One region of the Paenibacillus sp. FSL R7-0272 genome, then DNA from elsewhere that is predicted to be linked to it. Evidence: riboswitches for the same ligand, from Rfam matches in the RefSeq annotation. Region 1 holds a riboswitch; each other region holds the start of a gene.
The links. A riboswitch is a leader RNA that binds a small molecule or an ion and turns the genes downstream of it on or off. The one in region 1 is predicted to bind cyclic di-AMP.
Positions count from the first base shown of each region.

Region 2: another riboswitch for cyclic di-AMP. It lies ahead of MKY23_RS10140 (C40 family peptidase); the one in region 1 lies ahead of MKY23_RS00140 (3D domain-containing protein).
Region 3: another riboswitch for cyclic di-AMP. It lies ahead of MKY23_RS16225 (3D domain-containing protein); the one in region 1 lies ahead of MKY23_RS00140 (3D domain-containing protein).
Region 4: another riboswitch for cyclic di-AMP. It lies ahead of MKY23_RS06750 (hypothetical protein); the one in region 1 lies ahead of MKY23_RS00140 (3D domain-containing protein).

Region 1 covers NZ_CP150221.1:28,532-34,731, forward strand. Annotated here, with positions in the region: gene MKY23_RS00130 (HD domain-containing protein) at 1-992, shown strand, start outside; gene MKY23_RS00135 (TatD family hydrolase) at 1,370-2,137, shown strand; cyclic di-AMP (ydaO/yuaA leader) riboswitch at 2,379-2,632, shown strand; gene MKY23_RS00140 (3D domain-containing protein) at 2,902-4,086, shown strand; gene rnmV (ribonuclease M5) at 4,242-4,787, shown strand; gene rsmA (16S rRNA (adenine(1518)-N(6)/adenine(1519)-N(6))-dimethyltransferase RsmA) at 4,801-5,694, shown strand; gene yabG (sporulation peptidase YabG) at 5,752-6,200, shown strand, end outside.
Region 2 covers NZ_CP150221.1:2,267,746-2,273,945, reverse strand. Annotated here, with positions in the region: gene MKY23_RS10155 (carbohydrate-binding protein) at 1-1,284, shown strand, start outside; tRNA gene MKY23_RS10150 (tRNA-Leu) at 1,477-1,561, opposite strand; gene pelA (pectate lyase) at 1,764-2,717, opposite strand; cyclic di-AMP (ydaO/yuaA leader) riboswitch at 3,093-3,224, shown strand; gene MKY23_RS10140 (C40 family peptidase) at 3,230-3,694, shown strand; gene MKY23_RS10135 (hypothetical protein) at 3,819-4,517, shown strand; gene MKY23_RS10130 (carboxymuconolactone decarboxylase family protein) at 4,570-4,899, opposite strand; gene MKY23_RS10125 (hypothetical protein) at 5,080-5,298, opposite strand; gene MKY23_RS10120 (hypothetical protein) at 5,417-5,746, opposite strand; gene MKY23_RS10115 (xanthine phosphoribosyltransferase) at 5,845-6,200, opposite strand, start outside.
Region 3 covers NZ_CP150221.1:3,675,381-3,681,580, forward strand. Annotated here, with positions in the region: gene MKY23_RS16205 (DUF350 domain-containing protein) at 1-145, opposite strand, end outside; gene MKY23_RS16210 (PspA/IM30 family protein) at 241-912, opposite strand; gene MKY23_RS16215 (hypothetical protein) at 1,104-1,439, opposite strand; gene MKY23_RS16220 (polysaccharide deacetylase family protein) at 1,594-2,412, shown strand; gene MKY23_RS16225 (3D domain-containing protein) at 2,544-3,215, opposite strand; cyclic di-AMP (ydaO/yuaA leader) riboswitch at 3,218-3,414, opposite strand; gene MKY23_RS16230 (amino acid ABC transporter ATP-binding protein) at 3,600-4,322, opposite strand; gene MKY23_RS16235 (ABC transporter substrate-binding protein/permease) at 4,309-5,775, opposite strand; gene MKY23_RS16240 (M20 family metallopeptidase) at 5,974-6,200, shown strand, end outside.
Region 4 covers NZ_CP150221.1:1,564,590-1,570,789, reverse strand. Annotated here, with positions in the region: gene MKY23_RS06760 (Nramp family divalent metal transporter) at 1-750, shown strand, start outside; gene MKY23_RS06755 (HAD family hydrolase) at 1,105-1,803, opposite strand; gene MKY23_RS06750 (hypothetical protein) at 1,961-2,389, opposite strand; cyclic di-AMP (ydaO/yuaA leader) riboswitch at 2,507-2,682, opposite strand; gene MKY23_RS06745 (glutathione peroxidase) at 3,062-3,541, shown strand; tRNA gene MKY23_RS06740 (tRNA-Leu) at 3,748-3,830, opposite strand; gene MKY23_RS06735 (urease accessory UreF family protein) at 4,278-4,979, shown strand; gene MKY23_RS06730 (Rha family transcriptional regulator) at 5,247-5,450, shown strand; gene MKY23_RS06725 (hypothetical protein) at 5,486-6,112, shown strand.

The DNA.
Region 1 (6,200 bases):
CCTTACTTCATGATCTCGGACATGGACCATTCTCTCATTCAATTGAAGAGGCTTTTGACATGAATCATGAGGATTGGACATGCCGCATTATCAAGGGTGATACCGAAGTAGGGGCGATTCTAAGACGGTATGCTCCTGATTTTGATGAAAAAGTGGCTTCCGTTATCCAGAAGACGTATGATAAACCGATTGTCGTGAACCTGGTAACCAGTCCGCTTGATGCAGACCGAATGGATTACTTGCTCAGGGACGCCTACTTTACAGGAGTAAATTATGGCACGATCGACTTGGATCGTATTCTGCGCATGCTGCGTCCATTTCATGGACGAATTGTAGTTAAAGAGTCTGGTATGCATGCTGTGGAAGACTATCTGATGTCACGATACCAGATGTATTGGCAGATTTACTTCCATCCTGTGACGCGTAGCTCCGAGATTATATTGCGACAAATCTTTAAGCGGGCAAAAGAACTTGTGAAGCAAGGCTTTCCATTCCGTTTCATGGTAGAGCCACTGCCCAAACTGTTTGAAGGAGAAATTTCAGTTCATGAATATCTGCAGCTTGATGAATCGTTAATTCAAACAGCCTTTATGCAGTGGCGTAAGGAGGACGATTCTGTTCTAAGTGAGTTGTGCGAACGTTTTATGGATCGCAGGTTATATAAATATGTGGAACTTGAACAGATCGACTTGGACATCATTGAAGAGATTCGGGAAGCTTTTGTACAAGCAGGATTGAATCCCGAGTACGATCTTGAAATTGATTTTCCGACGGATAATCCGTATGATGTGTTTCGTCCAGATCAATCCACAGATAAGCAAATTCTTCTGCTCGATCGGCAGGACAAGTTGCATGAGCTGTCAGAAGTTTCTGATATTGTTCGTTCCATCAGTGGACTTCATCTGGGCAAACATCATCTGTACTATCCGCAAAACAAGGTGGATGCCATCCTTCATGAATTACCGTCCCATATACGCCCCTATTTTCTATAAGCTTGAGTCGATGCAGCAGGGTGAAACATTTTGATATCAAAAGACTTTCTAAGAGAGCTATTTTACATGATACAGTAATCTGCTTTAATGGGGAGGATGTGTAGATCGACATAATTTTGTAATTCGAGTGAGTAATTATACAGTTTCTAACGCCTTTTCTTGCAAGATGTTGATTTGACTTTTTATTTTCCTTCTATATATAGTAGCTTGAGTGCTAAAACTGAAAATACTGAAATTGATGCTTGTCCCAATCATTTAATGATGCAAAAAAATAAATTTGAAATTCAAACGCAAGAATTCCTGTACAAGAATAAGAGGAGTTCCCATGAAAAAATCATCGGCATTTGACTTTCGACATGAAGGGAGAACGAGAAAGCATGTTATTCGACACACATACTCATCTGGATGCACCACAATTCGACGAAGACCGAGAGGACATGATTAAACGGGCAGTTCAGGCCGGAGTTACTCGCATGATTAATATCGGCTTTAATCGGGAGACGATTCCAACGACAATGAAACTGACCGAAACGTATGATTTTATCCACGCAGCTGTAGGCTGGCACCCGGTGGATGCCATTACGATGCAAGAGGGAGATCTCGAATGGATTGCATCATTGTGCAAACATGAGAAAGTGGTAGCAATTGGCGAAATCGGTCTAGACTATCATTGGGACACTTCCCCTAAGGAGGTACAGCACCGCGTATTACGACAACAAATTGCATTGGCACGTGAATTGAGTATGCCTATTGTCATCCATAATCGGGATGCTCATGAGGATATTGTGCGTATTTTACGTGAGGAGAAGGCTGGTGAGGTTGGAGGTGTGATGCATTCTTTCTCCGGTAGCTGGGAAACGGCGAAAATGTGTCTGGATTTAGGGTTCCATCTGTCCTTCGGAGGACCGGTCACTTTCAAAAATGCCAAGCAACCGAAAGAGGTGCTCGCCAAGGTTCCGATGGATCGATTTTTCTTAGAAACGGACTCCCCGTATCTTACACCTCATCCTTATCGTGGAAAACGAAATGAGACAGCGCATGTACGTCTGGTTGCTGAAGCAGCTGCGGAAATTAAAGGCATTTCGGTAGAGGAAATTGCTGCAATTACCACCAAAAATGCCATGGAACGATTTGGGATTCAATAAGAAAACGAGTAAATCGGGTGAAAAAGGGAGATAGAGAGAGGTAATTTGCTCTTTGTTTCGAATAATTGCAGAATATTACAATATTTTAACCAAATATTTAGAAAAACGTACTTGATCCGCGCTTTACAACATGCATCAAAACAGGATATCATCTTTTCAGTGAATTGTTGCGCGGAAAATTGGACAGATGTTCGGGGGATGAACAAAGGGACACTTTCCGATGAGACAACATTACTTTCATGAATCAATCTCGCTGAGTCTCCGTTAACGGAGAGCGGGGGAACCAATAGGGCTTAAACATCGGTGATTCTAGCCGGTGCGCATCGTTCGCTGACCCAAAAGCAGCGGAATGTTCTGCGAAGCCGTATTTGATTTCTTCTTTGGGTCTCGGGGTGAATTCAAGGGCGTCCGCCATGAGCGGGTGACCTAAGATAGGGCGGCTCTCTTTCGCCCGAACCCGACAGCTAACCTCGCAAGCGGAAAAAGAGAGGCAACCTCGTGCATGAATTTCCGATATTCAAAATCATTCGGAAGCCACGAAAGGGTCTCTTACACTCTTTCTTTGGCTTTTTTTGTTTTGAATAAAAGAAATATTGTCATCATACGGTATGTATTCAGGAGGATGACATCATGTTGCGAAGAGGGGTTCATGGTGCAGAACCGGTCATTATCTCTGATCTGTGTTCTGTAGAAAAATTGTTATAGTCGCGTCAAAGACATCATGCATTACTTTAGACGGCGAGGCTATGAAGGAGGACGGAGAAGTGGGCATATTCCAACCAGAAGAGACCCATGAGTCACGATCATCCAGTAAGTCTTTCGCGTTGCGGTGGAAGCATGAGAACTTGCGTCAAATGGCATTGATCGCGATATTCTCAATTGCGCTTGCAATCATGATCTTGTTAGTCGTTTACGGTCAGGCCGGGAAGCAGGTTTCACTGGTTATTGACGGCAAAGCTCAAGTGGTAGAGACTCGTACAGGAATGCTTCAGGAAATGCTGGAGGAGCAGTCAATCACAGTCAGCCCTCACGACAAGGTATCCATGCCCATGAATGGGGCGATTACCGACGGAGACCGAATCGTTATTGAGCGGGCCGTTCCAGTTAAAATCACGGCAGACGGAGACACCAAGACTCTTTATACAACCGATTCATCGGTACAGGGTGTAATTCAGCAATCAGGTATTCAAGTTGAAGATCATGATAAAGTGTATCCAGCGCTCGGAACCGCAATTAAAGCGGATATGAAGATTCGTGTAGTGCGTGTAACAAAGCATACAGTGGATGTGAAACAACCGATTGCTTACAAGGTTGTGAAAACGGCAGACCCAAGTTTGTTCCAAGGGGATAACCGTGTTGTAGTGAAAGGCAAGGAAGGCACAATTGTGCAACATATCGAAAAGGTATTTCAAGATGGAGAACTCGTCTCCAAAAAAGTGGTAGGTAAAACGGTCGCCACCAATCGTGTAGATAAAGTGATTGCGGTAGGTACGAAGGCTAAGCCGGTTGTGAAGGAACCTGAGGTTCAATTGGTATCTGCCAAAACTTCAACGACCAAAAAAGCTGTAACAACGAACTCGAAGAAAACATCTGCCTCGGGCAGCAAGGTGATTACGGTCTCCGGGAATTCTTTTAAATACTCTAAAGTTTTGAAAAATGTATCGATGACAGCCTACTCTTCTGAAGAGCCGGGTATTGGTACAAAAACAGCTTCCGGTACTCGTGTAACGGAGGGGCGCACCATTGCAGTTGATCCCAAGGTCATTCCAATCGGCTGGTGGGTATACATTGAGGGCCTCGGCTTCCGTCGTGCGGAAGATACAGGCGGCGCTATTAAAGGCAACAAAATTGACGTTTATTACGACAGTGTGAAGCACGCCCTGAATTTCGGACGTAAAAAAGGCAAAACGGTCTATGTGATTGGTCCAGTTAAGCCGGAAGCGAACTAAAATCGTTTTACTTTGAAATGGGAATGCTATAAAATAGTTGCATGAATGATTCATGCGGAATATGCGGCGGAGGGGTCTGAATTCAGTCTCCTCCGCCGTTTGGCAGAGAAGAGGATATTCCTCTTCTTTTTGCGTTAGAAAGGAAGAAAAGGAACATGATAAAAGAAGTGATTGTTGTGGAGGGTCGTGACGACACGGTAGCGATTCGTCGGGCGGTCGAAGCGGATACGATTGAAACCGGAGGCTCTGCCATTAATCAGCGTATTCTGAAGCGAATTGCACTTGCTCAAGAGAGACGTGGCGTCATTATCCTGACGGATCCGGATCATGCGGGAGAGCGTATCCGTAAAATTATTGCCAATAAGGTTCCTGGTTGCAAACATGCCTTCATACCAGAAGCGGATGCAACGCGTAAAGGAGATATCGGAGTAGAGAATGCTTCACCGGAAGCAATTCGTCATGCACTTGCTCGCGTACACACATCCTATGAGGGCGCACCTAGTCTAATCGATTGGGAGGACCTCATTGAAGCAGGATTGATTATACACCCACAAGCAGCCGCACGACGTATGGAGATGGGTAATCTGCTTGGTATCGGGTATTGTAACGGCAAGCAGTTCCATAAACGGCTGAGTGTATTTCAGATTACAAGAGAAGAGTTCTCCACTGCATTAGCGCAAATCGAACGTGAAGGAATGTGAGCATATGAAGGATATGGAGCAAACCATTGAAATAGCAACACCCAAACGTACCAAAGAAATTATTCAAAAGCATGGATTCTCTTTCAAAAAAAGTCTGGGTCAGAACTTCTTGATCGATCAAAATATTTTGAACAAAATCGTAGGCGCGGCTGATTTGGACGAGTCCAAGGGAGCGCTGGAGATTGGTCCGGGTATCGGAGCACTTACAGAGCGTCTTGCGCGTATAGCGGGTCCTGTTACAGCGGTTGAGATTGACCAACGCCTGTTACCGATTCTTGGAGAAGTGATGGAACCCTACCCTAACGTGCGCGTTCACCATGGAGATGTACTCAAGCTGGATTTGGCAGAACTATTTGCCACGGACTTTGCCTCCGTTGATAAGGTAAGTGTAGTAGCGAACTTGCCCTATTATGTAACGACTCCAATCATGATGAAGCTTTTGGAGGAAAAGTTGCCAGTGGATAGCATTGTGGTCATGATACAGAAGGAAGTAGCTGAACGCATGGCGGCTGCACCAGGTTCCAAAGATTATGGTAGCCTAAGCATTGCCGTGCAGTATTACAGTATGCCAGAACTGGTCTGTGTGGTGCCGCCTACGGTATTTATCCCACAGCCTAATGTAGAGTCGGCGGTAATTAAACTGAAGGTGCGTGAGCACCCACCAGTACAGGTTCCGAACGAAGCACACTATTTCGAGGTAGTACAGGCTTCTTTTGCCCAGCGGAGAAAAACAATCTCCAATAATCTCAAAGCTCGTTTCTTCACCAAGGAGAACAGAGAACAGGCAGACATCCTGTTAGAGCAGGCAGGTATTCAACCTTCACGGCGTGGTGAGACATTGAGTCTACAGGAGTATGCAACTCTTAGCACCGTAATGTGGGAAGCTGGGGTTCGCGGCGAGCTTTAATTTCAATGAACCAATCCGGGTCTCTGCCCATACGATGGGGTAGAGGTGATAATGGTGATGAATATCGGAGACTTGGTCGTTCGGAAGTCATACGGCGGCGATGTGACTTTCCGGGTAGAAGGACTCCAGTCGGACGCTGCGGTCATTAAAGGGACTGAGTTCCGGTTGCTGGCAGACTCCCCGGTGAACGATTTGATACAGGTTCCTTATGAACCACAGAGCGCTAAAACACGCCAGGCACATATTAAAGCTCATCAGACGCTCTCACGCTTGCAGCAGAATCGCATGGAGCAGGCTGAGCGTAATCGGGAAGGCCTGATGCAAGAATGGACTGCACAGCAAGAACCCGCCTATTTTGAAATGCCAGGTAAGGTACTGCATTTGGATGGCGACCCGAATTATCTGAAGAAAAGTATGAATCTGTATGAACAGCTTCGTGTTCCTGCAGAAGGGCAGTATGTACATGAGTCAGCGATGGCTGATACGTTATATCGTCTGCTACCCAA
Region 2 (6,200 bases), 2.2 Mb from region 1:
TTACGTTATGACAAATACGCTGCTTACGCACAACATCTGAATGACTTTGTAACATTTATGAAAAATAACGGCGTGAATCTGTATGCCATATCCGTTCAAAATGAACCGGATTATGCCCATGACTGGACCTGGTGGACTCCACAGGAAATCCTGCGTTTCATGAAAGAAAATGCAGGTAGCATCCAAGGTACCAAAGTCATGGCTCCAGAATCCTTCCAATACCTGAAAAACATATCCGACCCAATCCTGAATGATCCACAAGCACTTGCTAACATGGACATTTTGGGAGCACATTTGTATGGAACACAGGTCAACAATTTTGCCTATCCTCTTTTCAAACAAAAGGGAGCTGGCAAAGAGCTTTGGATGACCGAAGTGTACTATCCAAACAGTGACAACAATTCCGCTGACCGCTGGCCGGAAGCCTTAGACGTCTCCTACCACATGCATAATGCCATGGTTGAAGGCGACTTCCAAGCCTATGTATGGTGGTATATCCGCAGGCAATATGGACCAATGAAGGAAGACGGTACAATCAGTAAGCGCGGATACAATATGGCCCATTTCTCCAAATTTGTTCGCCCAGGCTATGTCAGAGTAGATGCTTCCAAAAATCCGGATACAAATACTTACGTGTCCGCTTACAAAGGTGATAACAAGGTCGTCATCGTAGCCATTAACCGCAGCACTTCGGCAAAAAGTCAACGCTTTGTGTTGCAAAATGGCAATGCGTCCACTGTATCTTCATATGTAACAGACAGCAGTCGTAATCTGGCAAGTCTTGCACCAATTAACGTTTCCAATGGCGCATTCACAGCTCAACTCCCAGCACAGAGTGTAACAACATTTGTTGCTAATATTACTGGCGGCAACGGTGGCGGCAATGTAGGCACGGGCACCACATATGAGGCCGAAACAGGAACAACACTTACGGATGCAGTCATTGAAACAGCTTATCCGGGCTTCACCGGTTCTGGATATGTTAACTTCAACGCTTATACAGGCTCCGCAATCCAATGGAATGATATCAATAACACAATCACAGGCACCAAAAATGTAAAGTTTCGTTACGCTTTGGAAAGTGGTACGCGGACTCTAGATATTTATGTTAATGGCACAAAAGTACTCAGTAATGAGCCCTTTACTCAAACAGGAAGCTGGTCTACTTGGGGCGAAAAAACAATTCAAGTACCTATGAATTCAGGTACGAATACACTCCGAATCGTAACAACAGGTACAGAGGGACCGAACATTGATAACATTACGGTGACAGCAGCATCATAAGTTATCTGATTCTAAACCTTTTTCTTTTTTAGCTGGGCAAAAAGTAGCCAAGCTCCCATATGGAATAGACCTAAGTTGCTCTACTCGTCTATTTTGAGACAATACTGTAATTAAAGACTGTTGATTGTTCTTTATATCATTAGATAGAAAAAGACCCCTTAGGCTATTGCTAAGAGGTCTTTTTCTATCTAATGCGGTCGAGAGGACTCGAACCTCCACGGGGGGTTAGCCCACACGGACCTGAACCGTGCGCGTCTGCCAATTCCGCCACGACCGCATATATTGTGTCTTTCCAATCATTATCGGCGACAAGAAATAATATACCACGCGTAGTTTAACATGTCAACACATCTATTCATCACCAAATAAGTGCGAAACAGATATGTATCCGATTCGCACTTATCAGGCCTGCTTCAAATTAAACTTATATATCCGTAAGTAGTGGACTTATTAGAAAATTCGGTTAAATAAACCATTTTCTACAGCTTGGACGGCCAGTTGCCGTACCATGCATAACCGCCTCTTCTTTCCTTTTCTATATCGCTCAGCTTATATTTCACAACGCCATCACGTCCCACAAAGATCGGTTTGTCCGTACCGAGTTCATAGAAACGTGCCCAAATCGGTGATGCACTGGAATCAGCAATAATTCGGCTATCCCCATTCGCTCTCTCATACCGATATCCTGTAATTTTCACTTTATTAAACCAGGCTTCGGCACCTTTGATAGATGCAGTAATTCTTGAATTAGCCGGTCTCGTTTTCAGAAACTTCACAATGTTTACGCTTTCACCTGCAGTTAATGAAGGCACTTCATAGATTCTGGCTCCCGCAGGTCTAAGTGAACTGGAATCATGCTGTTGTCCCCAAGCCGTTAACTTCCCACCCGATACCACCTGGGTATTCAGGATAGCATCGACTCCTTTGGAAACTGCATTTTTACTACGATTTGCAAGAGAACTGTCGATAAAGGAGAAGTTCCCCTTACGTCCTGCGACTTCATCAAGCATGTACAGCACATTAATCATCGCATCATCATTATAGGTAATATGTTTATGATAGCCGGAACTTTGATAGACTTGAGGCCAACCCCCATTGGAGTACTGCATATTAAGCAAAAAGTTGATGCCCTTGACCGCTGCAGCAGAGTATCGCGGATCATTTGTTTTTTTGAATTCACTTGCTAGCCTTCTGATTTCTGAGTATGTAGCTTTGTTATCGATCGTTGATTTGGCCCATTCACCTGACGTCTGACTGTAATCTTTTCTCCAGCCTCCATCGGGGCGCTGATTCTTTAAGATATCAGACATACTCGCCGTTGTACCGGAAGCATCAGCAGCCGATACGGTCGGTACAGGAAGGATAGCCATTCCCGCTACGGAGAATACCATAGAACACGCCAGTACAAATGTTACTAATTTTTTTGCTTTCACTCGACAACACTCTCCCCATTTACAAATTTGATTACTTATATCACATATATTCCAATGAAAACAATTTAAATACAAATTATGTATTTAATATGGTTATAATATGCAATAAATATATTTTTGTCAATATATGCAACAAACCAAAAAAATTTGTTAAACAGAATGGTTTCCTTTTTAGCTCATAACAATCTTGTTTATTATCCAAGTTCTCTCATATGAAACACAAATGACTTTTTTGTAATCTTTAACTCCCTAATTTCAACAAAATGATAACTAAAATCGATAATTCCGCTAACATTGAGGCTAAATGAACACCTTTAAACAGGTTTGACAATTACGCATTTATGCAATATAGTTTCAAATAGTTACAAAAACTTAATTATTCATTTGCCGAGTTTCAGGATTGAAAACGGGGGAACCATTTTGGGTGAATTATTCTTATACATAGGAAATATAGGGAACCTTCTACCGAACCCTTAGCTAACTCCGTAGGCATCGAAGGGAGAACATTGATTTTGAAAAAACTGATTATTTCCATTTTTGGGGCTGCTGTACTATTTACATCCGGGGCAACAAGCACAGAGGCAAGCACAATTAATACGATGGTTAACAATATGACAGGCATCCCGTACAAATGGGGCGGCACAACCATGGCCGGCTTCGATTGTTCCGGGTTTATGAGATATCTTTTCAACAAATATAGCATTGAGCTCCCTCGCACGTCGCAACAACAAGCGAAAGCCGGAACACCTGTCTCCAAAGCAAGCATTCGTACAGGAGATCTGGTCTTCTTCAACACAACAGGTAGAGGCATCTCACATACAGGAGTATACATCGGTGGAGGTCAATTCGCACATGCCTCCAGCAGCAAAGGTGTCAGCATCACCAAGTTGTCCAATCCGTATTTCAATGATCGTTATGTAACCGCAAGACGGGTGACAGGTCAATTTATGTACAACAAAATGTTGGGTAAACTTTAATGCTACATGTTAAAGAAAGAAGCAGCCACAAAGGTGCTTCTTTTTTATATCCATTTTTTGTCTTCAATTGCTTCCCTCAAATCCTGTAAAATATTTAAGGACATGAAAGGAGAACAGACAAAAAATGAAGAAGATGATGTTCGTTTTAAGTTTTGCTGCTTTAGTATTCACAATCCTAGGTTGCAGTAACGGGAATGCAAACGATTTTCGAGATTTTTCTTGGGGCACCAAGATCGACAAGGTCATTTCAACTGAAAAAAAGAATGGGAACGCTACTTATGAAGAGGACAACTTTTATGAACATGAAAAAAGCATTACATACTCTAATCTAATTGTTCTTGGTAAAAAAGCTGACGCTACATACGTTTTTATTGATCTTTTAGATAATACAAGCCGCCAGGATCTAATGAACGAAAGTAATACATTGCTTAAGGAATTGGAAAATCCAGAAACGACAGAATCAAGGAAAGAAGAAATTTACAAGCTTATGGATCAGAGAATAGAAGAAATGAAAACTGCAGCAAGTTCATATCCATTGGATGACTTCTTACTGCGACAGGCATTTTATCATTTTGACACGTTAAGCAGCCAAGAATCCGATGAAATCCTCGCAGAGCTTACTCAGAAATATGGTGAGCCGAAGATCGAAACCTTTGCTAACTCCCTTATTTATCTTTGGGAAAATGATCGCTCAAACATCGAATATGACACAGGAAGATCCAGAATAATGTATAGTGCAAAATACTCCATCATGGAGCAATTTGCAGATGTAGACAAGTACAACAAGAAATCAAACAGTAAAGAAAGTAATGATGAACTTTAAAAAAAGGTCATACCGCTCTATAAAAGAGCGGTATGACCTTTTGCTTCATCCACTAATGGAGCGCCTTCTGCACCCTCATTGCTCCCTGTGACAGAGCATGTCCGCCGCCCACTGCACCAGCAACAGCTACCGTCTCCATGATCTCCTGATCGGTCGCTCCCTTGGACCGGGCTTCCTCCACATGATAGAACGTGCACACTTCGTTATTAGCAAACAAACCGATACCTAGCGCAATTAACTGCTTGGTTTTGGCGTCAAGCACACCCGGCTGGAAGCACTCTCCCGTAAACTCATGATATGATTTCACCACATCCGGGAGAACGTCGCTTAATGCGCCAATCTGATCCTTATACGCATGAACTTTATCATTCATCAATGTCATGACTTGCAACACACCCTTTCGGCTGTAAATACAGCGAATTGTTCCACTGTACCTATCTTCTCTCGCGTGCGTCGCAAATATGCCTGATCCTGATGGTAATTCCAAACATTTAGTGTAGCAGACATTCTCTTAGAAGGAGCTCCGGTAACGTGAATCCGTTAAGCTAAGCACTCATGTCATTTATTCACTTAAAACACTTTGACGAGGCTCACTGAACAGCTGATAACGGTAAGACCGATCCAGCTTCACAACACGGCGATTTTGCCTGCGAATAAGTACTTGCTCATCATCCCAGGCTACCACGATGCCCGTTACATCATTAGACTCCAGTTCATCCCGCACTACTCTTACCTTCTCCCCTGACAAACGCAGGGCATCCAATTCTGTATCACTAATCATGTCATAACTCCTATACTCAAATTTCTTTACAAAAAGAGACCTAAATGAAAAGTCATTTAGGTCTCACGTGACTGTATTGGACTGTCATGTCATTCGAAAAAAATGTCCCGACTGAGAGTTACCGCTGCGCGTGCTCTTTGCTGTCGTTCTTCTCGAACCAAAAATCAAGCACTTTGGCGGACATCACACGTTCTTCAAGGTACTCTACTTGGTGCGGTGTAAATTGTTCTTTCCAAGAGAAGGACAACTCTTCACACAAGCCTACAATCGTCAGTAATTCTGACCAGGCAACATAGCGTTTGTACCAGAAAAATTGAGGATGTTCAATCATATAGGGATAAAGGTCATCGAATTCCGTATGTTTACAATCCAGGGCACGTTCAAAATGAACTTTCGATTCCGCCAGCTTATCAATAAAGAATTGTTCTGTTGCCGGTTGGTTCCCCATGGTGTTGCCTCCTCTCCCTAACATAACCCCATTATAAAGGAAATCTAAGGCCATGCAAAGTCATACTTCAAAAATTAGGCCCAATTTCCTTCAAAAAGTCACATTTCATTATCGTCGAATTGCACGGTGCCATTATTCAGTGAACGAATGCGTACAAGAGCTTCTACTGGAATCCCTTGTTCACGGATGGTGCGAGCACCAGCCTGGAAGCACTTCTCCACCACAACACCAAATCCCACAAGTTCTGCGCCGGAACGCTCAATAATTTTAATTACGCCGCGGGCGGCATCTCCGTTTGCAATAATGTCATCAATGAACAAAATGCGGTCATTTTCGTGAATGTATTCGCGAGACACCATAATATCCGTTACGATTCCTTTCGTAAAGGATGGTACACGTTCGCAGTAGGCATCAGGATCGGCCAGAAGCGTTTTTTTGCGGCGGGCAAATACCA
Region 3 (6,200 bases), 2.9 Mb from region 1:
TCCGGGTAGTGACCGCCATATTGCCAGCCTTGACTTCAGCAAAATCCTTGTATTTCGTAAAAAGTGAATCTACATACATCAGTACAAACAGCAAAACCGAACCTGAAACCGTCCAGACCAGCATCGCCAAAATGTTCAAATCCATTTACACAGCCTCCACTTATCAACATGATCCGCATTTAAAAGCGAAGGAGAAACGCTGTTCCCCTCCGCTGGTTAACCCTGCTGAACGCCAAGGTGTTAGTTTTTATTTTCGTACTGTTTCATAAGTGCAGCAAGTTCGTCCTCAACAGCCGTATCCTTACCAAGTTTCTCAAATTCCTCGTCAAGTGATTTGCCTTTGGAAGACATTTCGTTGCTTGCTTCAGCCTGAGCTTCCATCTGCATCATTTTCTCTTCCATACGTTTCAAGCCCGCACTCGCCGTATCTGAGCTAAATCCGTTCAGCGCTTTGTTGATTTCGGTTTGTGCTTTGGCTGCGTTATAACGAGCAACCAGCGTTTCGCGCTTGTTTTTCATCTGTGTCAATTGTTTGCGCATCTCATCGAGTTTGCCACGAAGATTGTCTGCGGACGCTTTGTTTTGATCGTAGCTGGCTTTGTATTCCACCATTTTCTCTTCCGCTGCTTTCTTCTCTTCCAAAGCGCGACGAGCAAGGTCCATGTTCTGTGCACGAGCTGCCGTGTGAGCCTGCTCTTCACGTTTCTTCACAAGTGCTTCCTGTTCCTCGAACAATTGCTTGAACTTCTTCTCGATTGCGATTTGTGCGGCTACTGCTTTCTCAGCATCTTCCAGATCCTCTTGCATGTCACGGATATATTGATCCGTCATCTTGATTGGATCTTCAGCTTTGTCGATAATTGCATTGATGTTAGACATTGTCAGGTCACGTAATCTTTTAAAAATAGACATTAGGTTATTCCTCCCAGTGGATTGTGCATTGTATATAAAGATACATACGTTACAATCTGCAACTCGTTTCAATTTTACAAAAAAAAATTAAAACTTGATGACAACCTCTAATATAAGGAGGATTACCTCTGAAGGTTATGCTTATCCAGGCACGTGTCGTTTATCCTATAAGGTGACCGATTACCAAAACATTACTCTGACTTCTTATTCAAATGTTCATCCACAAGTCTCTCTGCAGTCATTACGATCTCGTCGATCTGCACTCGTGTAATGCTGTCAAAATGTATGCCCATAATAACGGTTACCGTAACTTTCAGTTGCAGGGCCGCCTTGCGGGCTAGCCGCTCACATAACTCTTGTTCCTTGTGTCCCGGGATATGTACCGTTGTTCCACTAACCCGATCATGGTCAACATAGAATGTAGCTACAGCCCCGATATGAGCTTTACCACCCGTAACCAGAAATACCTTGTCCTGTCCTGCCTCAAAAACCTCTAAACGAATGGATTTCAAATCATATGTACTCATCGTCTCTCCACCTATCCTTCTCTATATGTTATATATGGTGGAATTATGCCTTTCATGACCTGATGATGCAATGAAACTTCTCACACACGCATAAAAGAAACAGGCAACGGGCATACCATAGAGAACGCAATTTTGGAAAAAGGAGGCCGTTAACATGCGAATACGCCTCGTCATGCTCGCACTCGTTACTATTATATGCTCTGGGGTTTATACAGCTCCTTTAGCCCCTGCGCCTGTGTCTGCTGCTTCATCTGAGGAACCTTCTTCAACCCTCAGTGATACACCGGCGTCTGGGTCAGATGTTAAAGAAGAACAGTTGACTCTAGGTCAACTTCGTCAAAAATACGCGGATACGTTCAAAACCAATGGCCCTTCCACCAAACAAGTTGCGCTGACTTTTGATGATGTACCTGATCCAAGATTTACACCGCAGGTACTTGATGTATTAAAAAAATATAAGGTTCGTGCTACTTTTTTTGTTGTTGGCAGCCGTGCGGAGAAACACCCGGACTTGGTGAAACGGATGGTGAAAGAAGGACATATCGTTGGCAATCACAGCTACAATCATCCTGAATTCAGCAAATTATCAATGACTGCCTTTCGCAAACAAATACTACATACCGGCGATATCATTCACCGCCTGACGGGGTATACGCCCAAAATGATTCGTCCTCCGTATGGGGACATTAACGAAGAACAGTTGAGATGGGCTGCAAAACAGCATTACAGCATCGTGAATTGGAATGTGGATTCTCTCGATTGGAAGGGACTAGACAAGGAAAAGGTAAAACATAATATTCTCACCGCGGTGAAACCTGGTTCCATCGTATTACAACATGCTGGCGGCGGTACAGGTTCGAACCTGAAAGGTACAGTAGAGGCTTTGCCTGAGGTTATTGAGGAATTGCGAAACCGAGGATATGAATTAGTTACATTGGACGAGATGCTTAAACTGCCAAAAGAGAAACAATAATTGAAAGAACAGGGTGTCCCTCTACGTCGTCATGAATTATGCCTATCATGATTACGCAAGAAAGAACACCCTGTTTATTAATGCTCAATTCAACTTATGACCTCACATCCATAAATGAGAGGGTTTAAGCCTTATTTTAAAATGTACAACTCAATATCCTGAAAACCAAACGAACTAACGAACTGTTTGCTTCCAGGGATAAAGATGTCAATACGATTTCCCTTGATCGCGCTACCTGCATCCAAAGCCGTTGCTACGAAAGCCTGTTTCGGCAATCCAGGGTGTGTATGCCCTGTCACTAATACCTTGGTTCCAAAAGGGATAACCTTGGGATCCACTGCGATTGTGCCGAGTTCGAGCGGGTTGCCAAAATAATCAACGGGGCCCCATCCACCATTCTCGGAAGCATCTGCGGAATACGCTGTTGCTTTAACACTAAGCGTTTTGCTATAGTCGAATGTTTTCCCCCAAGCCTGTACCACTTTATTATCTGTATTCACGTCCAGGCTTGCAGCAGTCACCGTTTTTTCCTGCGACTTCGCTTGAACTGGTGCCGCTTCTACTTTGTTTTCGTTACCTGGGATTGTAATTTTCAAACCACCATAGATGTTATAAGGTGAGATGTCTTTATTCGTTTTAATTAATGTGTTCATATCAACGCCGTATTGCTTGGATAAGGTGAAGAAGGTATCCCCTTCTTTGGCCACATGAACGGAATCCGCGTGAGCCGGAACGGCTTGAATGAATAGAATGGATGTCAGTAGTGCGATGGCTGTTTTGGCTAAACGTTTCTTGTTATGCATGGTCTTCCTCCCTCATGATGCCTGCGAAGTTAGTTGTCGGATTCGGATGGAGGAACCCACCCTATAGGCTGTACGTGACATGCTGAAGCATTATGTATTCCTAATTCACCCCAAGCAGCATATTTCTCAAATCATTAACTATGTCTGCATTGTTACGTCCCCCGCACTTCCGCTTCGGAAGTTTCGGCAGTCTTGAATATATCACAAATTTGTAACCTTAAGCTGTAGTAAATGTTTCCATTTGGCGTTTTAATTCATTTTACAGGTAACAGAAAAGTTACTTTTTCAGCTCTACCTTTTCTGCAAACAACAAAAAAGCGTCACCGGATCTTTCGATCCGATAACGCCGTTATTCATTTGATTCTATATACGGAATGGCATGAATTAAAGTACTTTTGCAAGAAAGTCTCGCGTACGCGGATGTTTTGGCGCACCAAACACTTCATCCGGGGTACCTTCCTCAACGATGACGCCGCCGTCCATGAACAGAATGCGGTCTCCCACCTCACGCGCAAAACCCATCTCATGCGTTACAATGACCATCGTCATTCCGCCTTCAGCAAGCCGTTTCATGACTTCCAATACCTCTCCGACCATCTCCGGATCAAGGGCCGATGTTGGCTCGTCAAACAGCATCACATGCGGCTGCATCGCGAGTGCTCTTGCAATGGCAATCCGTTGCTTTTGACCACCGGACAGCTGGTTAGGATATACATCTTTTTTGTCCGCCAAACCGACTGTCTTCAGGAGATCCTCGGCAATTTTGTTAGCCTCATCCGTGGATTGTTTCTTCACCTTGATTGGAGCAATCGTAATATTTTGCTGAACCGTTTTATGAGGGAACAGATTAAAATGCTGGAACACCATGCCCATCTTCTCACGTGTAGCATTAATGTTATGCTTCGGATCGGTTATCGAAACACCTTCGAAATCGATCTGTCCCGATGATGGCTGTTCCAACAGGTTCAGACAACGCAGAAATGTACTTTTACCCGAACCGGAAGGACCAATAACTACAACAACCTCACCTTTGCCGATCGTTACGTCGATGCCTTTCAGGACATCATTTTTACCATATGATTTGTGTAATTGCCTAACGTCTATCACTTGCACCCAACTTCCTTTCCAATCGTCCGAGCAGCTTGGACAGAATAAATGTCATCACAAAGTAAATGGCTGCCGCAATAATGAACGGGTTCAGACCCTGGAATGTGAGATTTTTGACTACACTTGCTTGATACATAATATCCACCATACCGATGACCGAAATAATGGATGATTCTTTAATGATCGTTACGAACTCGTTACCGATGGCTGGCAAAACGGCCTTGAAGGCCTGTGGCAGAATAATGTAACGCATCGCTGCGCCTCTGCCCATACCTAATGAACGGGCTGCTTCCAGTTGACCACGATCAACGCCTTGAATACCGGCACGGAAAATCTCGGCGAGATACGCACCGCTGTTAATGGAAAGCGTCATAATCCCTGCTTGAAGTGCTGAGAAGTTAATGCCAAAAGTTAGCGACACCCCGTAATAGATAATCATAAGTTGTACCAGCATTGGCGTCCCGCGGATCACCTCTACATAAGTTGTACCAATCCAGCGAAGAATCGCCATATTATGAAGACGGAACAGGCAAATAATCAGACCGATGATGACCCCGAATATTACGCCTAGCGCCGACAACAGGAGCGTGTAACCGATACCTGTTGCATATAAGCCTTTGTATTCCCAGAACAATTGAAAAATGTTTTGAGATTTATTGACTTTGTCAGCCATCAGGAGACTTGCTTCTGTAACCATCTGGTTGATCTTATCTTCGCTTTTCAAGCGGTCCAAGGTTTTGTTTACAGAGGCTAATAACTCCGTATTGCCCTTACGAATCCCGACAGCGGCTTCAGCCTGTTCTTCGTCAGGAACTGCTGCCGCAAGACCGATAATGTCATCCAGGTAACCAGCGGCTACGGTATCTTCTACAATAGCTGCGTCAACGCGTTTCGTTTGCAGTTGTAGCACGATGTCGGAGATTTTATCCAGTGAAGTCAGCTTTGCACCAGGAATCTTCTGTCCGATGGTTTCTTGAATGGATCCTTTTTGCACGCCAATCTTGACATTTTCCAGTGATTTCATGTCCGGATATTTGTCTTTGTCGACATTACGAACCATAATCACTTGTTTGGATTTGTAATACGTATCTGAAAAATCAATGCTTTTCTTACGCTCATCTGTCGGCGTCATGCCGGAGACGACCAAGTCTACACGACCACTCTGAAGTGCGGGCAAAAGTCCGTCGAAGCCCATATCCTCGATAACGAGTTCAGCTCCAAGATCCGCCGCAATTTCTTTGGCAATCGCAATATCAAATCCGACGATTTCGTCTTTACCATTGATGACTTTGTGGAACTCATACGGTGCAAAATCGGCACTTGTACCGAGCACCAGTTTTTTACCGCCTGAGCTGTTATCTGTCGTTCCACTGGCCAGTGCCGCAGGTGCAGCCGCCGTCAGAAAAAGAAGGAACGTTAACAACATTACGGTATAACGACTTATTAATTTCAACCTTGTTCTCCCCTTACAATGCTATAATTACGATTACATACTGATTCGTCAGTCATGTTGATGACTGAGTCATTATAAAGTACAATGCATGATTATGCAATGCATTTTCAAGATCAAATCTTGACTTGTTTCTGAAAAAATACTACAAACATGTTATACTCATGGAGTTATTTTCATTTTTGCCTAAGGAGTTTAGCCATGACAACAAATAAAACCCAAATTTTTAACGTTATTGATCAATATGCTTCCCGTTTCAAAGACATTTCATCATATATCGGGGCTCATCCTGAACTTGGGAATGAGGAATATCTTGCTTCTGCCCGTTTGAAGGAAGAATTGTCTTATCATGGCTTCGAAGTACAAGCTCCGATTCTCGGACTGGAAACGGCTTTCATCGGTACTTATGCTTCGAGCAAGTCAGGCCC
Region 4 (6,200 bases), 1.5 Mb from region 1:
CCGGATATGGGCGGTGTTCTTCACGGATTCGTTCCTAGCACCGAGATTTTGCAGAACCCGGCCATGCTGTATGTCGCGATTGCTATTGTCGGAGCTACCGTTATGCCGCACAATCTGTACCTGCATTCTTCCATTGTGCAGACCCGCCAGATTGAGCAAACCACTCAGGGCAAAAGAGAAGCTATCCGCTACACCACGATGGATTCAACCATTGCTTTGACGCTAGCTCTGTTCATTAACGCGGCCATCTTGATCGTATCTTCGGCAGTGTTCCACAGCGCCGGTATGACACAGGTCGCTGAAATTGCAGATGCGTATCATCTGCTAACCCCACTGCTTGGTACAACGATCGCCAGTGTCTTGTTCGGCGTAGCTTTGCTCGCATCCGGTCAGAACTCAACCCTTACAGGCACGCTCGCAGGACAGATCGTCATGGAAGGCTTCCTGAACATCCGTATCCCGGCGTGGTTGCGTAGACTGGTTACCCGACTGATTGCAATCATCCCTGCTGTTATCGTCACTGCTATTGCCGGTGAGCGCGGCACTGAAGAGTTGCTGATCTTGAGTCAGGTCATCCTGTCCCTGCAATTGCCATTCGCCGTCATCCCGCTTGTGATGTTCACAAGTGACAAAAAAAGCATGGGGCCTTTTGCAAACAAACTGTGGCTCAAAATCGTCTCTTGGACTATTGCCGCTATCATCGTTGTGCTGAATGTGTATTTAATCATCCAGACCATCATGCTGTTCTAAGCTTATATAAGTCAGACTAAAGATGTTTACACTTTCACTCCAATGACAGAATAACCTGGAGAGTAGCGGTTATCCCCAGATTTTTTGGATTCTTTTTCTCAAGTGGAAAATCTGGTGATGCGCGTATGCTTCCGATGTAGCTTTCTTTCAGAAAGCTTTCAGGCAAACGCTTTGCTTTTCCAGTTTTTTTCTGTCCTCTACGTTTATGTGTAAAAAGGAATTCAACTTATATAATTCCGTAATAAAAAAGGCTGATGTGCCACAGTGGGGGGCACATCAGCCTTTTGGTGTCTTTGAGTTGTTAAGCCACTCCAGACACAAAAAATCTGTAATCCGATCTCATCTAGCAGATCATTATATAGATTTGCCTGCATCCACATCCGGTATAAGCAGGGGCAAAAGTTCATCCAGCGATTCAACCGTCCAGTCTGCACGCTCGCCATCCGAAAGCTCTGGCTGGAACCTTCCGTACCCTTGCAAAATACGAATGGTGCGTAAGCCTAAACTACGTGCTGGCATAATATCATTATCAATTCGATCTCCAATCATAACCGCTTCTTCGGGCGCGCATCCAGCTTGCTTCAGAGCAACCGCATACAACTCCGGATCAGGCTTGGACACTCCTTCTTCTGCCGAACAGGCCAGGACATGGACATATTTACGAAGTCCGTAACTCTCCAGCCTTGCTTCAGTCCCAGGGCTCTGATTCGCAATGATGCCAATACGATAGTGATGCGAAAGCTGTTCAAGCACCTTGGTTGCAGAAGGAAACGGTTGCTCCAATTCTTTATGGAATTTCAGCTTGTCCTGAATCTGAATGCGGTGATCTTCATCATGAATATATGTACGTATGGCCACTTTCATGGGCCACTGTTCATAATTACAGTAACAGGTAGCAAACAGTTCTCTTACCGCCTCAATCTTTACTGGATAGCCATAATCATTCGCTTCCCGAACGAACTGCCCAATAATATCATCTACTGGCTCCCATTCGTCCACCAGCGTATCCCCCACATCAAAAAACAACCACTTCAATCCGGCAATATCCGGCACGCTGATTCCTCCTCGTAAGCTACAGGTTATCCCTCGCTTCTATACTACCGTACTGTTTCCATAAAAAAAGAAGACCCACGACAAGCATGAGTCTCCTCAAATTCCGTTAGTCTATACCTGCAATTATAACAGGCGTCTTACCTTGGATCAATGTCAATCACAAGCTGCTCACTTCAGCTTCCGGTTTATTGCAGCTATTAAGAAGGAACCCAACTTCTCCATTCAGTGAATACACAATTTTATCCGCGCCCATTCCACGATAAATCCCTTTAGGATGGCTCTGCTCCGTGATCACACACAAGGACTTCGATGTCCAGGAGCGACAAATTTGAAGATAGCGGCATGTCAAGTTCAGACTGTTCTCAAAAATAAATACATTGCCTACACTGCCTTGCGGCAAAAACCATTTCTCAGCAGCTGCTGTATTCATACGGATGACGTGTTCTACGCCAAGACGGCGAAGTTTGCGCTCCTCATCAGCACTGTTCGTCAGAACGGCAAATGGCATTTTTTTATACATCAGCAATTTCACAAATTTACGTCCTGCTTCATTTGGAGCGGTTACCAAAATCATCTCTTTATCCATTCTTCGTTCCTCCCTTGGCGTGAAAAGACAACAAAAAAGAAGCGTGGGGACCAAGGCCTCCGAAACGCTTCTTAAATAATCCATGACGAAAGCGCCATGAACCAGCGTGCGGTTTGTTGCCTCTCCCTTTAACGCTTACGAGGTTAGCTGACGGATTCGGGCGCGAGAGTCGCCCTATTTCCGGCTTTCACCGAAAAATTCACCCCATGAATGTCCGCTGCTGTCATACAGCCCATTCTGTTGGTTCCCCCGTTTTCCATCCACAATGAATGGAAACTCAGCGATTAAAACATCGTTCGTAAATCTTCATTATAAGACCGATCGATATTATCGTTTGTTTCGTTTTTCAGGTACAATTTAATTAAAATTCAAATTACGCTATGAATCATACACCCCGTGCCATGATCATGTAAAGTGCATACAGATCACCGAATCGCCAGATTTCCGGCAATAACCACCTATAATAACGCTTACAATGAGGTCATACGCTATCCTTCTCTTCCAAGCTATCTAATTCTCAACCGCACAAAAATTGATTCATGTATTTCTCATCCATTTTGGATTCCAGCAGGCGAATGGTTATAACAACGCTAAATCCAAATAAGTTTTGCATTATTTAATTGCTTAAAATATAATAAGTATATTAAGAATAACAGGATGGAGGCGTTCCCCATGTCAGTCTATGATTACAAAGTAAACACCCTTCGCGGACAAGAGATTGAGATGTCCCAATATCGCGGCAAAGTGTTGTTAATCGTGAATACCGCAAGCCAGTGCGGTCTCACCCCTCAATTCAAGGGTTTGCAAGAACTTCAGGATAAATTCCAGGATGCTCCGTTTGAAGTGCTTGGATTCCCAAGCAACCAATTCGCGCAGGAGAAGGGTTCTTCCGATGATATTGCTGAGTTTTGCCAGATGAATTATGGTGTAAGCTTCCCGATGTTTGAGAAAATTGACGTCAATGGTTCCAGCGCTCATCCGCTCTTCCAGCACATTTCTAAAGAAGCACCAGGCTTGCTCGGCTCCAAAGCAATAAAATGGAACTTCACCAAATTCCTTGTCGATCAGGACGGTAAAGTTGTGAAACGATATGCTCCGCAGACTACACCGGACAAAATCGAAGAGGATATTCAGAAGCTGATTAACCAATAAATGTAGACTTTCGAACAAACATATAAACAAAAACAAGCCACCTATAAAGCAAAGAGCCAGACACTGCTCAAGCTTTTGGGCGGCTTTTTTGCGTTCTCTCTTTTAACACATGCCCTCATCCTGAATAATTCGCCCTTGTTTGCTATATGAAAACAAAAAAAGAAGCTCTCCATCACGGAAAGCTTCTCTCGTAAATCTTCATATAATGCGGTCGAGAGGACTCGAACCTCCACGGGCATACGCCCACTACCCCCTCAAGATAGCGTGTCTGCCATTCCACCACGACCGCATGTCGTAAATTATCGGCAACAGAATTGATTATACCGGATTCTTAAACAAATGTAAAGTCCTTATTAATCACTTTATGAATGACATTTTACTACAACCGGCTTTACTCTAAATTGATAACAGTTCTTCTTCCCTTCCTATTCCACACCTCTTGCAAAATTCAGTCATATTTCCTCGAAAATTACATATCATTAATCTGATTCGGCAAAAGGCCAAAGGGACTTTAGACATAAATATATGACACAGATATAATTTATTATGTCATATTATATAACTCTAATTCTGCATAATATTTAATTAAGTTTTTATTTTCTCATAAATCATTGACAAAACACGGATATTTATGTGAATATATATATCATATAATTCGGATTTACACATTAAACTTAAGAAAAGATTATCATATGTAATTAAATATAACACAATAAAGCGCAGGAGGCGAAAGATCGTGAACCGTGGGAATAAGCTACTCGATTATGCGAAACTGCTTGATCCCTCTGTCCAAGTGGGAGGATTCACCCATTTCTTCGGCATGGACACCCACATCAAGGAAGGCACCATTCGGACAGCTGAGGAACTCGAATCATTTATGCGTTGCCAGTTACACCCCAGTCTCGTTCGTCTAGAAGGTATGGCTATCAAGGGGATTTACACCGCAACAGATCATAAGGATACATGGCGAATTGCCCTGATCGACAAACTTGTACATGTACAGCGAACCCCTCCTGAACTTAGAGAGCAAGCAGCAATCATAGGCAAACGTTTAATCAAACTGTCTCGCGCCTTGCATCCTTGGATCGACCTTAGCCCGCTTGAACAAATCTTCGTAAAATACAATTCAGTTGGTTGCCTCCCCACCGTTCACGCCTGGATCAACCACCACCTCGATATCCCCGTCGAAGAGGCGGTTCTCGGTTACTTACATTCAGCCATGAATGCATGCGTATCCGAAGCTTGCAAAGTTATCCCCCTAAATGAAAATGCCACTCGGGAACTGCTGGCTCGCCTGACCGCAGACCTTGAGAATGAATGGACTACTGTGAGCGCCTCCTCACCGGATGCACCCATGCATCCTACGTCCATGTCCATGAAGTCGTTATTCCCCAGCTTCCACATGCTTGGAGCAGGCCTGCACGCTTACAGAGCATAATTCCGCACTCCTCCTCGAAACCTCTTTTTCAGAGCACACCAAAAACACGCCGCAACTCCCCTTGCTGGCGTGTTTTTTTATTTTGTCCAATCAACAAAAAGGCGGACTTACGTCATTTTAATTCAAAAAATACACTTATTTCCGTATTTTTTAATTGTTAGATGACGAATTTACGTATATAATGGAACCAACAGCACGTATTTCTATCTATTTCACACGAAGAATGACCTGCTGAATACTATAAAATCCACTCAGGGGTGAACCCTATTGAACAAGAAGAAGCCAGTCACTCCGTTCGGATGGGCTATCAAACGACGGCTAACCGAACTTCAGGTCGATCAGAAAACCTTTTGCGAACAACATGATATTCCACCCTACCGTCTATCCAACCTTATTCACGGCACACGCAAAGCAACCCGATTCAGACATCAGGTCGCTGACATTTTGAACATACCAGAGGAACTGAGATAAGAACACTTTCATCCATCATAAGGAGGACTTCTCTCATGGGAACTATTACATCCGACCTGGAAAGCCTATCGTTCCAGGCGACCAATCATCAGTTGATCATTATTGATCATCAATGGATGATACGAAGCTGTAACCGGGCCTGGCAGCACGGACTTCATAAACTTTTCATACGCGCAGCCAGCCGCCACAATCATTACCTCCACCTGATGGAAGCATGGGCAGCACAACAAAAAAACCACTATCCAACCAAGTTCGCGAGGTATCTGAGGCATAACGTTATTCCTTTTAACAAAACCCATACATACGATATCTCTGTTATCACACCACACAACGAGGAGAAATGGTTTCGCGTAGAACTTACTCCCTTACAGAACGGACCTACGATAGATACCAACCTTGCTTTGGTCGCTCACACAGATATTACAGAACAGAAGAAGACAGAGCTTCAGCTGCGACAAGCCTTGACTGAAGCGCGCACCCTCCATGGACTGCTACCTATTTGTGCCGTTTGCAAACATATCAAGGATGAATCAGACAAATGGAACAGCGTTGAGTGCTATCTGGAAAAACACACTTCCGCCGAGTTTACACACGACATCTGCCCAGATTGCATCCGCCAGTTGTACCCCAAATACTCCAGTATTCTTGATCAGCATCACTAAACGGATATTTCTACAGAAAAAAAACCTCCCTACTGTCCCGGAAATCATTCCCTTGGGCACAGATGGAGGTTTTTTTATCAACCAGAGA